4 regions of the Pseudoalteromonas apostichopi genome follow, and region 2 is predicted to be linked to each of the others. Evidence: predicted binding sites of a transcription regulator. Region 2 holds the regulator's gene; each other region holds the start of a gene.

Region 1 (3,574 bases), 1.3 Mb from region 2:
AACAAAATACTTGTTTGCTACTGCTTTGATATCTTCTGGAGTGATGCTATCAGCAGTGGCGTAAAGTTGGTTAATAACTTCAGGGTCGCGCTCAAAGTGCATGTAGCTTGCAAGCGTTGAGGCTATTGATTGCGATGAATCAAGACCATTGATAAAGCTGTATTTTAAGTTAGATTTTAAATCAGCTAACTTTTGCGCATCAACTAACTCAGTACGTGCTTGTGCATAAGTACGGTTAATCGCATCACGGGCTTTAGCAAGATCAGCTTCGTTTTCTACTTTTACAAAAACATGTAATAAACCGGGGTCTTTAGTATCTGGGTTATAGGTAAACATTTGACTGGCAATTTGTTTATCAACAACAAGTTCTTGATAAAGTGCCGAGTTATTTGAGAAATAAAGCTGCGAAATCAAATCAAGCGCAGCACGGTCTTTTTGAGTTGGATCCCATGCTGTGCCTTTGTAAGACACTAGTAACCAATGACCCGGTAAACCATCATATTTTTCATGAACGTACTTAGGTGCTTGTTGTTTCGGTTCAGTTGGAATGTCGGCTTGGTAATCACCTTTTTTCCAGTTACCCCAATGCTTTTTCACCATTGCCATAGTTTCTTGTGGATCAACATCACCAACAATGACTAAAGAGACGTACTCAGGCTTATAAAACTTAGCGAAAAACTCTTTACCATATGCCATTTGATCAGGCATGGCTTCGATGTCTTCAAAAAAGCCCATCGTGGTGTGTTTATATGTGTGCTTCTCGAATGCTTCGTTACGAACGGCAGAAAGTAACTTACGAATTGGGCTAGCATTATTCTTTAAATATTCACCTTTTACAGTCAGTGCTTCAGTACGGAACTGCTCTTCGCTGTAAGTCAGGTTTTGGAAAATATCAGCTTCGATTTCGAGTACTTTATCTAAGTGCTCTTTTGAGAAATTTAAGTGATAGTTAGTGTAATCGTTGGTCGTATACGCGCGATTATCAACACCTGAGTTCTTTAAAATATCTGAATAGACATCTTGCGGGAATTTTTCAGAGCCTTTAAACATCATATGCTCAAAGAAGTGTGCAAAACCAGTTTTACCTGCTTCAACTTCATTACGTGAGCCAACCGATACCGGAATTTGCAGTGACACAACATCTGGGTAATCGGTTTTTACTACCATTACGCGAAGGCCGTTCTCAAGCTCTTCTAATAGGTAATCTTGGCTAAATACACGGTTATCATCTTGGCTTACTTGCTGCTCAATTTCGACTTCTTTAACCATATTTGACTGTGAGTTACTTGCGCAGCCACTCAGCGCAAGTGTTACAGCAAAACTGGTTGCTAATAATCTAAATTTCATAATGTTCCCTTGTTAGTTATTTTTCTCATAATGATTGCAGCTTGATTATGCATCAAAGCGCCAGAAAATATGAGGGTCAGGGCAATAATTTATGTAAACAGGTGTGTCAATTTCGTAGAACACCTCACATTCAACTTGAGTAAAATTCATAGTCATTGAAAAACTTTCATCAGAAAAATCTATCTAGACGTCTAAATGGCTGCTATATTGTTTACATAGACATTAGCACAAGCTGGAATGAGGATTATGGCTTTATCATTACAAGAGAAAATTGAAGACACCAATCAAGGCGTCTACCTTATCGGTACCACACCACCAAAATCAGGTACTGATAAAGCCATGCTTGAAACTATTGCCCAAAAGCTACTAGGTCGCTTGCACGAAATTGAATACGATGGTGTGATCATTTACGACATTCAAGATGAAAGCAGCCGAATTGCTAAACCGCGCCCTTTTCCGTTTAAAGAAACGGTTGATCCACGTGAATATAGTCAACTACTTCGCAGCCTCTCACAACTGGATGTAATCACTTATAAAAGTGTTGCCCAACGTGGTGAAGCTGAGTTTACCGAGTGGTTAAATGAAACTCGAAATGATTTTGAATTAAAGAACTTAGTGCTAGTAGGTAGTCCATCATCTCATGGTGACATCAAATTAAGCCTTTCTGATGCTTATAAAACGCTAGTAAAACAGAATAGCGATGTATTTTTAGGTGGCGTTACTATTGCAGAGCGTCACGCTAGCAAACGTAATGAACATGAGCGTTTAGTCGAAAAAACAGCGCAAGGCTGTAAGTTTTTCATCTCACAAGCCGTTTACAATGCCCAAGCGACTATTGATTTGATTACCAGCTATGCCCGCAGCTGTAAAGCACAAGGCACAACCCCAAAGCGTATTATTCTAACGTTTACTCCATGTGGCGGTGAAAAAACCTTAGAATTTATGGAGTGGTTAGGAATTTCGGTACCAGAGGCGACTAAGTACCGTATGTTAGATTCGGCAAATACATTGAGTGAATCGGTGCGTATTTGCCGTGAGAATCTTGACTTAATTTTACAAAGCTGCGCGCATTTAGATGTACCGCTCGGTTTAAATATCGAAAGCTTAACTAATCGTAAAGAAGAAATTGATGCGTCAATTAACCTTTATCGTTTACTTAAAGCGACCATGGAGCTGAACCTAGCTGAGAAACAAATAGCTTAACGTGCTGCCTTCGAGGCTTGCTTTTTCTCATACATATCTTCATCTGCTCGTTTTAATAGCTCAGCAAAGTTTTCTTTTGGCTGAGCTATCACCCCAGAACCAATACTTAAACTCGTAACTGGAATGCCCCGCTTTGCTAAATTAGATTGATAGGTGGTGTTGAGCTTATCGGCTATGCTTTCTATGCAATCACCTGGCTGAACTTGCAATAAAGCAATAAACTCATCGCCCCCTAAGCGGCCAATAATATCGGTTTCACGAAGACACTCTTTCATAGTGTCAGCTAAACAAATAAGCGCGAGATCGCCAACTTCATGGCCGTAAGTATCGTTGAGCGGTTTAAAACTGTTTATATCAATAAACAAACAGCTAATGTCAAAGCCAAGACGTTTCGATATATTCAGTTTATGTTGACAAAGTAGGTCTATTGCGCGGCGATTATAAATATTGGTAAGTGAATCGAGCATGGCAATTTCACGCATCTGCGTAAAATTATCTAACAACGCAAGGTCGTCCTCAACCATATCGCGAAGTTGCTCTATTAATTCTAAAAAGCTCTGTTGATAGTGAGTCTGCTTAAAATCCATTACACAAAATGTGCCAAACGGTTCACCATTAGGCCAACTAATAGGTACGCCAAGGTAAGATTCAAAACCATCTTTCACTAGTGGGCTATCATCCCACTGAGAGTCTTTACTTGCATGATCAACATAAAGTGGTGCCATATCTCGCACAACTTTTTTACAGAAGATATTATCGTCAGCATTTAATTCAGCCCCTGCTTCATAGGGGTTTTCTTGCTGCTCACTGGATACAATAATACGATAAACATTGTCAGTTTTATGGACGATAAAACCCGCAGGAGCAGAAAACAACTCAGTCATGAGATTAATTGTTTTCTGCCACTTTTCTAAGGAAAATTGTTTATCAGCGCGGCGAAAAACCCACTTATTTTCTTCTAACATACTAAACTCTCAACTTTAGCCTGAGGATAGTATAAATATATGCCAAATTTAGGAACGTC
Region 2 (3,574 bases):
GTAACAAATTCGAAACTAGCTCAACTCTTTGTAAAGACATCCACTTAGACGTATGTTCTGAGTGTCACCCGTTTTACACTGGTAAGCAAAAGATTCTAGACACTGGCGGCCGTGTTGATCGTTTCAACAAGCGCTTCGGTGCACTTAGCAGCAAGAAGTAATTTCTGCTGTTTAGTTAAAAGAAGCACCTTAGGGTGCTTTTTTTATACCTAAAATTCATTAAGTATACTTTGAACTCATCACTAACTTACCATCTTCACTTATTTCTTTTGCATAACTATTTCTGAGTGTTATGCCCACTATGTCGCTAATTGTGCAGACAAAGTGTAAACCCTTGGCTATATTCTTTTTTGTATAAATGCATACCAATCCGCAATAATACTTAATTAAGCGTATTGGTATCTAAAAGTTATTAAAAATAATAATTTTAAATAATTTCGTAATTAAATGCTGTGAACTTCGTTGAAATGGCGGTTTTAGGCTAATTTCGGCTATTTGCAGTGTTCGTGCATACAAAATACAAAAACACGTGCTTAAAAGGCCATAAATAGGTGAATTTTTATGTCTAATTAATCGCAACTATGCACAGAAATTGTGGGGAAATCCTTTAAAATTAAGCGATATAGCTTATAACAGGATAGACCTGATAATACTTGGAATTTTTATACATTACAGGTATCGTACTGATGCAAGCTCTCTCACTTTTTAACTTTTTGCAGGATACTATCGCGTTATGTCAGATTTTCGTGAACAAGCATTACATTACCACGCTCACCCCGTTCCAGGTAAAATTAGTGTTGAACTAACCAAGCCAGCCGAAACGGTTAACGATCTCGCTTTAGCTTATAGCCCAGGTGTGGCTGAACCGGTCCGCGAAATTGCTGCTGATCCAGCAAATGCCTATAAGTACACAGGTAAAGGTAACATGGTTGCGGTTATTTCAAACGGTACCGCAATTTTAGGTTTAGGTAACTTAGGTCCGCTTGCATCAAAACCTGTAATGGAAGGTAAAGCCTTATTATTCAAACGTTTTGCTGGCCTTGATTCAATTGATATTGAAGTAAAACACCGCACAACAGAAGATTTCATCAATACGGTTGCTAATATTGCTGATACCTTTGGTGGTATCAACTTAGAAGATATTAAAGCACCAGAATGTTTTGAAATCGAAAAAGCGCTTATTGAACGCTGTGATATTCCCGTTTTCCATGATGACCAGCATGGTACAGCTATTGTTACTGCTGCCGGTATGCTTAATGCCCTTGAAGTACAAGGTAAAGATATCGAAGATGCCATTATTGTATGTTTAGGTGCCGGTGCTGCCGCAGTTGCTTGTATGGAGCTTTTAATTAAATGTGGCGCACTACGTGAGCACATCTATATGCTTGACCGTAAAGGTGTGATCCATACTCGTCGTGATGACTTAAACGAGTATAAGCAACTATTCGCTAATAATACTGATAAGCGTACATTACAAGATGTTATTGCTGATGCTGATGTATTCGTTGGTGTATCAGGTCCTAACCTATTAACTGCAGATGATCTTAAGCTAATGGCTGATAAACCAGTCGTGTTTGCGTGTTCAAACCCAGATCCTGAGATTGCACCAGAAGTTGCGCACAGTGCACGTAACGATTTAATTATGGCTACGGGTCGTTCAGACTTCCCTAATCAAGTAAATAACGTGCTTTGCTTCCCGTTTATTTTCCGCGGTGCGCTTGATGTGCGTGCAACGGCAATTAATGATGAAATGAAAATTGCGGCAGTACACGCTATTCGTGGTATCGCTAAAGAGTCTGTACCAAATGAAGTACTGAAAGCGGCTGGTGTTGAGTCACTAGAGTTTGGTGCTGAGTACATCATTCCTAAGCCAATGGACCCGCGTTTATTACCTCGTATTGCACGTGCTGTTGCTGAAGCTGCAGTGGAGTCAGGTGTAGCGCAAATCGAGATGCCAGAAGATTACATGCGTTAAACTTAATTACTCAAATTGTATAACGCTAATAAAAAACTCAGCCTTGGCTGAGTTTTTTTATATCTGCGATTATCGGCGGTGATCCGATGGCCGAAATACTTATTCTGAATCAAGCACTGGGATATCTAACCCCATTTCTTGCATAATTCTTTTAACTTCTTCAGGTACCTTTTCAGGGTTGTCTTTACGAAGGTCGTCATCATTTGGTAATGGTTGACCTGTAAAAGCATGTAAGAAAGCTTCACACAATAACTCGCTGTTCGTCGCATGACGCAGGTTATTGATCTGGCGGCGTGTACGCTCGTCAGTTAATACTTTTAATACGTTAAGTGGGATTGATACGGTAATCTTTTTTACTTGTTCTGATTTTTTACCGTGTTCTGCATATGGGTGAATGTATTCACCGTTCCATTTAGCCATAAGTTGTTTCGTTGCCTCGGTTGTCAGTGATTTACGCCTTATTCACAGCGCAAGATGCGGAAATTCTATCTCTTTAAAAAAGATAGTCAAATACTAGTTATTTAGCCATCTAGTGGTGTAAATGTATAAACTTCTATGTGTGAGCGATAAATGCTTTGACTTCTCATATTTGATCATCTAACCTTTTAGACGTCTAAACATCCAGTTCAGGAGTAGGTGATGAAATGAGCGATAAAAATAAAGCGACGATTACTGTTCGTCACGGCATCGAAGCCGATAAACATCATGGCGCGGTTGTACCGCCAATTTACTTATCAACCACCTATTCATTTGCTGATTTTGATACTAAGCGCCAGTATGACTATGGCCGCAGCGGTAACCCGAATCGCGATATCTTAGCTGAAACCTTAGCTGAACTTGAAGGTGGCGCTAGAGGTATTATTACTGCAACAGGTATGTCAGCAGTGCATTTAGCGACTCAGCTATTAAACAGTGACGACACCTTAGTGATCCCACATGACTGCTATGGTGGTAGTTATCGTTTATTCACTTCGCTTGAAAAGCGTGGCCTGTTAAAACTAAAAGTTTTGGATTTAACGAAATCTGAAAATCTCCAAGAAATTTTATCGATTAAACCTAAGTTGATTTGGATAGAAACGCCAAGTAATCCAATCTTGCGTTTAACAGATATTAAAGCAATCACTAGTATTGCTAAGCAGTGTGATGCTTTAGTTGCGGCTGATAACACCTTCTTATCACCTGCGCTGCAAAACCCAATTGAGTTTGGTGTTGATATTGTTGTTCACTCAACTACTAAATATATTAATGGTCACTCTGATGTGGTTGGCGGTGCGGTGATTGCTGCTACGCAAGAGCTAGGTGATGAGCTTGCTTGGTGGGCAAATAATATCGGCATTACTGGTGCACCATTTGACAGTTACTTAACGCTTCGTGGTTTACGTACTTTAAATGTGCGTTTAAAGCAGCATCAAGAAAATGCTTTTGCGATTGCGGAGTATTTAGAAAACTCTCCTTTTGTAAGCCAAGTTTATTATCCAGGCCTTGCTTCTCACCCACAACATGAGCTTGCTAAAGCACAGCAACGTGGTTTTGGTGGCATGGTGAGCTTTGATATTAAAGGCGACATTAACGATGCAGCAGCGTTTTTAACCAGTCTTA
Region 3 (3,574 bases), 410 kb from region 2:
TTATGTTCTTGGATCATGGTGCCCATCGCGCCATCGAGGATTAAAATTCGCTGTTTTAGCGCCTCGGTTAATTGTTCGCGTTTATTCACTGCATTACTCGGCATAGTTGTTAGTCCTTACATCTTGGCTAACTAAGTTAATATCATACGGTGTAGTTTGGTACACATAATAGTTTAACCAATTCGAAAACAATAAAAAGGCATGGCTTTGCCACGTTTTCGACGGTTCGTTATCTGGGTTATCGTCAGGGAAGTAGTTTTCTGGCTTAGGCGCATCAGCTGATTTTTCTTGGTCACGCAAATACTCCCCTTTTAGGGTATGGGCATCGTACTCTGGATGGCCCGTAATATATACTTGGCTACCTGATTTATTTTTAATTAAATAGGCACCTACTCGCTCAGAGCCTGCTAACACAACCAGCTCATCGCAGGCATTGATCTTCTCGATATCAATATGACCATAGCGAGAATGTGGCACTAAAAAGGTGTCATCAAAGCCTCGGGTAAGTGCCGCATGATCAAAATAACTTTTATGGGTAAATACGCCACTGAGTTTATTTGGTTTCAGATCACGCTTCAGACCATAGTGATGATAAAGCCCAGCATGGGCCGCCCAACACGAAAACAACGTAGACGTAACATGCTGCTCTGCCCAATCTAAAATAACTTTTAGTTCATCCCAGTAAGCAACTTCGTCATACTCTAAATGAGCAAGCGGCGCGCCTGTTATGATCATGGCATCGTAGTTATTATCTTTCACTTCTGAAAAATAACGATAGAAAGTATCCATATGCTGCTCAGAGTTACTACTCGTGCGATGAGTATCCAACCTCAGCAACTCAACATTAACTTGTAACGGTGAGTTAGCTAATAATCGAATAAATTGCACTTCGGTTTCAACTTTGTTTGGCATTAAGTTTAAGATAGCCAAACGCATTGGACGAATCTCTTGCGTTTTAGCACGACTTTTTGGCATTACAAACACGTTCTCTTGACGTAATTTTGCAATGGCTGGCAATTCATCTTTTACTGTAATGGGCATAGCTGGCTCCGAGCATACTTATCTGACTGCTAATTATGAACGGATAGTTAGAAATTTCAACCTCTAGATGTTTAGATGTCCAAATGAATTTTATTTGTTTGAAAGCAAAGCCCATAAAAGCCTGTTTCGTTGACGTATACGCGACAGAGCCTCTACAATATACGCTGTTAATTTTTCTTATAAATTGAAGGCTCCTTTCATGGTGTTACCAGATAAGTTTATATTCTCGATGAGTCGAGTTTCTAAGGTTGTGCCACCTAAGCGCACTATCTTAAAAGATATTTCTTTACACTTTTTCCCAGGCGCAAAAATTGGTGTGCTAGGTCTAAACGGTGCAGGTAAATCAACGTTACTTCGCATTATGGCTGGTGTTGATCAAGACTTTGAAGGTGAAGCTCGCCCTCAACCTGGCACTAAAATCGGTTACTTACCGCAAGAGCCAGTGCTTGACGAAAGCAAAACAGTTCGCGAAACAGTAGAAGAAGCAGTAAGCGAAGTTAAAAATGCACTAAACCGCCTTGATGAAGTATACAACGAGTATGCAATGGACGGTGCTGACTTCGATGCACTTGCTAAAGAGCAAGGCGAACTTGAAGCTATCATCCAAGCGCACGACGGTCACAATATCGACAACGTGTTAGAGCGTGCAGCTGATGCATTACGTCTTCCACCTTGGGATGCAAAAATTGAACACCTTTCGGGTGGTGAGCGTCGCCGTGTTGCGATCTGTCGTTTACTACTTGAAAAACCAGATATGCTTATTCTTGACGAGCCAACCAACCACTTAGATGCTGAGTCAGTTGCTTGGTTAGAGCGCTTCTTACACGATTACGAAGGTACCGTGGTTGCTGTAACCCACGACCGTTACTTCTTAGATAACGTAGCAGGTTGGATTTTAGAACTTGACCGTGGTGAAGGTATTCCTTGGGAAGGTAACTACTCATCGTGGCTTGAGCAAAAAGATTTACGTTTACAACAAGAACAGAAATCTGAAAAAGCACGTCAAAAATCAATCGCGCAAGAACTTGAATGGGTTCGTTCAAACCCGAAAGGCCGTCAAGCTAAGTCTAAAGCACGTATGGCACAGTTCTCTGAGCTACAGCAAAACGATTACCAAAAGCGTAACGAAACGAATGAACTATTCATTCCACCGGGTCCACGCTTAGGTGACCAAGTTATCGAAGTGAAAGGTCTGAAGAAAAGCTTTGGCGATCGCGTATTAATCGATGACTTAAACTTTGCAATGCCAAAAGGCGCTATCGTAGGTATTATCGGCGCTAATGGTGCGGGTAAATCAACCCTGTTCAAAATGCTAAGTGGTGAAGAAACGCCAGATAGCGGTGAGATCCTTGTTGGTGATACTGTTGAGCTTGCAACCGTTGATCAGTTCCGTGGTGACATGGACGAAAGCAACACCGTTTTCCAAGAAATCTCAAACGGCCAAGACGTATTAAAAATTGGTAACTTTGAATTCCCAAGCCGTGCCTATGTTGGCCGCTTTAACTTCAAAGGTAACGACCAACAAAAATTCGTTAAAGACTTATCAGGTGGTGAGCGCAACCGTTTACATCTAGCTAAGTTATTAAAAGCAGGTGGTAACGTGTTACTACTGGATGAGCCTACCAATGACCTAGACGTTGAAACATTACGTGCACTTGAGAACGCTATTTTAGAGTTCCCAGGCTGTGTAATGTGTATCTCGCATGACCGTTGGTTCCTTGACCGTATTGCTACACATATTCTTGATTACCGTGACGAAGGCCAAATTAACTTCTTCGATGGTAACTACACAGAATACGAAGAGTGGCTGAAGAAAACCTTAGGCGCAGAAGCGGCACAACCTAAGCGTATTAAATACAAAAAAATTGGCTAATTAGCTGATACTCAAAAAGCCCCGATTTAGGGGCTTTTTTGTTGCTATAATCATTTCTCTCACTAATTTCATAATGATCTATACTCATTAAGTTAATATAGGTGGAGATAAAGTTATGAATGAACGCAGAGAGTTTTCGCGGGTATTATTTTCTTGCCCTGCGATCCTTCGCATCGAAGATAACGACTACCACTGTCAGTTACTTGATCTATCTTTGCAAGGTGCGCTTATTACTAAAAGTGATTCATTTTTAGTGCCTATTCATAGTAAGGCAGACTTAATCTTTACCCTGCCAGAGTCAAATATCGAGATAAAAATGCAAGTGGAGCTGTGCCATATTGAGCATCAACATGCAGGCCTTCGCTGTGAACATATAGATATTGATAGTATTACTCACTTAAAACGACTGATTGAGCTAAACTTGGGTGATGAAGCATTATTACATCGCGAGTTGGGCCATTTAATTCACGCACCAGAGTAAACATTTGCCAGTAGATTCGTTATGCTGTAGCAAATTCAGCTATCCAATGAGCTATGCAGTTAAATCCCCACTTACCCTTGGTGTATCACCCAAATTACTCGTTTAGTTTCGATCCTAACCATCGCTTTGTGATGAGTAAGTTTGCTTATTTATATGAGCATGTACAAAGCCTTGGATTA
Region 4 (3,574 bases), 1.2 Mb from region 2:
CGAAAGTAGCAAACTCAAATCTGACTTCTGGTATTTAACTTAGAAACATGACTTTTCCCGCCAAATAAATTTCACGCCTACGGTGAGGAATTTTTAAAGCTGACGGCTGAAAGCTGAGAGCTAAAACCGTTGGGTTTCACTCCGCTCTACCCAACCTACGGGGCATAAAAAAGCCCGCGCTGTGGTTATACAGGGCGGACTTTTAAATTTTAGCGGCTAAAGCTTAGAACAAAGCGTTTGCTTTGTTTACGATGTTTTCAACAGTGAAACCAAAGTGCTTGAATAGTTCGCCTGCCGGTGCTGACTCACCGAAGGTCGTCATACCAACTACTGCGCCATTTAGGCCTACGTATTTGTACCAGTAGTCTGCGATGCCCGCTTCAATTGCTACGCGGCGTGTTACGCTTGCTGGTAGTACGCTTTCTTTATAAGCAGCGTCTTGCTCATCAAATAAATCAGTTGAAGGCATAGATACCACGCGTACTTTTTTACCTTGTGAACGAAGTTCTGCAGCGGCATCTTGTGCAAGCTGTACTTCAGAGCCTGTTGCAATAAGGATAAGTTCTGGCTCACCGTCACAGCTAAGTACGTAACCACCTTTTTTCACATCAGCTAACTGCTGTGCAGTTCGCGTTTGTTGCTCAAGGCCTTGGCGAGTGAAAATCAGTGACGTTGGGCCATCTTTACGTTCAATAGCTTGTTGCCACGCAATTGCAGACTCAACTTGGTCACATGGGCGCCAGTTCACTAAGTTTGGCGTTAAACGCATGCTAGCAATTTGCTCTACTGGTTGGTGCGTTGGACCATCTTCACCTAAACCAATTGAATCATGCGTGTATACGAAGATGCTCGGCTGCTTCATTAATGCCGCCATACGTACTGCGTTACGAGCGTATTCCATGAACATTAAGAAAGTAGCGCCGTAAGGGATAAAGCCTTTGTGCAGTGCAATACCATTCATAATCGCTGACATACCAAATTCACGTACACCGTAGAAAATATAGTTACCGCTTGCATCGTTTGCTTCTAAGCCTTTTGAACCATCCCAAAGTGTTAAGTTTGAACCAGCAAGGTCAGCAGAGCCACCCATGAATTCTGGTAATAATGGACCAAACGCGTTTAATGCATTTTGTGATGCTTTACGAGTTGCTGGGTTTGCTGGGTTTGCTTGTAACTCTTCGATGTAAGCTTGTGACTTTTCAGCCCAATCAGCTGGTAACTCACCATTTGTACGGCGTTTAAACTCAGCAGCAAGTTCAGGGTATGCGCTTGCGTAAGCGGCAAATTTTTCGTCCCAGCTTGCTTCTAGTTGCTTACCTTTTTCTTTGCCATCCCACTCGCTGTAAATATCAGCAGGGATCTCAAATGCATCGCCAGTCCAACCTAGGAACTCACGAGATGCTTTAATTTCGTCTTCGCCTAGTGGTGCACCGTGACAGTCATGGCTACCTGATTTGTTAGGTGAACCGTAACCAATCACTGTTTTACAACAAATGAGTGATGGCTTATCAGTAATGCTGCGAGCTTCTTCGATTGCGGCGCGAATTGCATCTGGGTTATGACCATCTACATCGCTTACTACGTGCCAGCCGTATGCTTTGAAGCGTGCTGGTGTGTCATCGCTGAACCAACCTTCTACTTCACCATCAATTGAGATGCCATTGTCATCCCAAAACGCAACTAGTTTACCTAGGCCTAATGTACCCGCCAATGAACAGGCTTCGTGAGAAATACCTTCCATTAAGCAGCCATCGCCCATGAATGCGTACGTGAAGTGATCAACAATATCGTGGCCTTCACGGTTAAACTGTGCAGCTAGCGCTTTTTCGGCGATTGCCATGCCCACTGCATTTGTGATCCCTTGACCTAATGGGCCCGTAGTAGTCTCAATACCAGGAGCGTAACCATACTCTGGGTGACCTGGTGTTTTTGAGTGCATTTGACGGAAGTTTTTAATTTCTTCTAGTGGTAAGTCATAGCCACTTAAGTGCAGTAGAGAATAGATCAGCATTGAACCGTGACCATTCGAAAGAATAAATCGATCGCGGTCTGCCCACTCTGGATTCGTAGGGTTGTGCTTTAGATAATCGCGCCATAGTACTTCCGCGATATCTGCCATGCCCATAGGGGCGCCAGGGTGGCCAGATTTGGCCTGTTGTACTGCGTCCATTGATAAGACGCGAATAGCATTTGCAAGTTCTTTGCGTGATGGCATGAATTCTCCTACCTTTATGTATTTGCGCTGGTTGTTTATGAAGCCCCATTCTTACTTATTGTAAGGGTACAGTGCAATTAAAAATCCGCATTAAATGCACCAATTATGGGCGTTTATTAAGAACAATACGTTATTAGTAATTTTAAATGGACGTCTAGGCGTAAAATTACTATGCAAACATATTTGTTTTAGATAAAATACGCCCCTTAATTTTTTAGCGCTATTACCGACGTTTGTGAAGCGCAATATTTGTGAGCAGAAATACAATGGCAAAACATTTATTTACTTCTGAATCTGTTTCTGAAGGTCATCCGGATAAAATCGCGGACCAAATCTCTGACGCGGTTCTAGATGCTATCTTAGAGCAAGATTCTCATGCCCGTGTTGCATGTGAGACTTACGTTAAAACTGGTATGGTGATGGTTGGTGGTGAAATCACAACTAGCGCTTGGGTTGATATCGAAGAAATCACACGTAAAACAGTACGTGAAATCGGTTACACGCACTCTGACATGGGTTTCGATGCTGACTCTTGTGCAATCCTAAATACTATCGGTAAGCAATCTCCAGACATCAACCAAGGTGTTGACCGTGCTCGTCCTGAAGAGCAAGGTGCTGGTGACCAAGGTCTAATGTTCGGTTATGCATGTAACGAAACTGACGTTTTAATGCCTGCACCAATCACTTATTCACACCGTCTAGTTCAGCGTCAAGCTGAAGTTCGTAAAAGCGGTGAGCTTAACTGGTTACGCCCAGATGCAAAATCTCAAGTAACGTTTGCATACGAAAATGGCAAGCCTGTTGGCATTGATGCAGTTGTTCTTTCAACTCAACACTGTGATTCAATCTCACAAAACGACTTAGTTGAAGCGGTAATGGAAACTATCATTAAACCGGTTCTTCCTGCTGAGCTTATCTCAAGCGCAACTAAGTTCTTCATCAACCCAACTGGCCGTTTCGTAATCGGTGGCCCAATGGGTGACTGTGGTCTTACAGGTCGTAAAATCATCGTTGATACATACGGTGGTATGGCTCGTCACGGTGGTGGTGCTTTCTCTGGTAAAGATCCATCAAAAGTTGACCGTTCAGCTGCATATGCTGCTCGTTACGTTGCTAAAAACGTGGTTGCTGCTGGCCTTGCTGACAAATGTGAGCTACAAGTTTCTTACGCTATCGGTGTTGCAGAGCCAACGTCTATCAGCATCGAGACATTTGGTACAGGTAAATTAGAAGAAGCGCGTCTAATCGAATTAGTACGTGAGCACTTCGACCTACGCCCTTACGGCTTAATCCAAATGCTTGATCTTGAGCGTCCTATCTATCAACCGACTGCGGCATACGGTCACTTCGGTCGTGATG

The links. The regulator MetJ, encoded in region 2, represses methionine synthesis genes. The targets are predictions, from matches to a motif close to TAGACGTCTAGACGTCTA.
Region 1: QUE86_RS04040 (methylenetetrahydrofolate reductase) is a predicted target of MetJ. The motif match lies at 1,532-1,549, and genes of this name have one in related genera.
Region 3: QUE86_RS11805 (homoserine O-succinyltransferase) is a predicted target of MetJ. The motif match lies at 1,106-1,123, and genes of this name have one in related genera.
Region 4: metK (methionine adenosyltransferase) is a predicted target of MetJ. The motif match lies at 2,363-2,380, and genes of this name have one in related genera.

What each region holds. Positions count from the first base shown of each region.
Region 1 covers NZ_AP028065.1:897,935-901,508, forward strand. The annotation lists gene QUE86_RS04035 (M16 family metallopeptidase) at 1-1,347, opposite strand, end outside; gene QUE86_RS04040 (methylenetetrahydrofolate reductase) at 1,594-2,550, shown strand; gene QUE86_RS04045 (sensor domain-containing diguanylate cyclase) at 2,547-3,515, opposite strand; gene QUE86_RS04050 (DEAD/DEAH box helicase) at 3,564-3,574, opposite strand, start outside.
Region 2 covers NZ_AP028065.1:2,210,192-2,213,765, forward strand. The annotation lists gene rpmE (50S ribosomal protein L31) at 1-161, shown strand, start outside; gene QUE86_RS09970 (malic enzyme-like NAD(P)-binding protein) at 734-1,975, shown strand; gene metJ (met regulon transcriptional regulator MetJ) at 2,075-2,395, opposite strand; gene metB (cystathionine gamma-synthase) at 2,620-3,574, shown strand, end outside.
Region 3 covers NZ_AP028065.1:2,616,245-2,619,818, reverse strand. The annotation lists gene QUE86_RS11810 (homocysteine S-methyltransferase family protein) at 1-104, opposite strand, end outside; gene QUE86_RS11805 (homoserine O-succinyltransferase) at 94-1,041, opposite strand; gene ettA (energy-dependent translational throttle protein EttA) at 1,241-2,914, shown strand; gene QUE86_RS11795 (PilZ domain-containing protein) at 3,030-3,395, shown strand; gene QUE86_RS11790 (histone deacetylase family protein) at 3,449-3,574, shown strand, end outside.
Region 4 covers NZ_AP028065.1:993,010-996,583, forward strand. The annotation lists gene tkt (transketolase) at 224-2,215, opposite strand; gene metK (methionine adenosyltransferase) at 2,482-3,574, shown strand, end outside.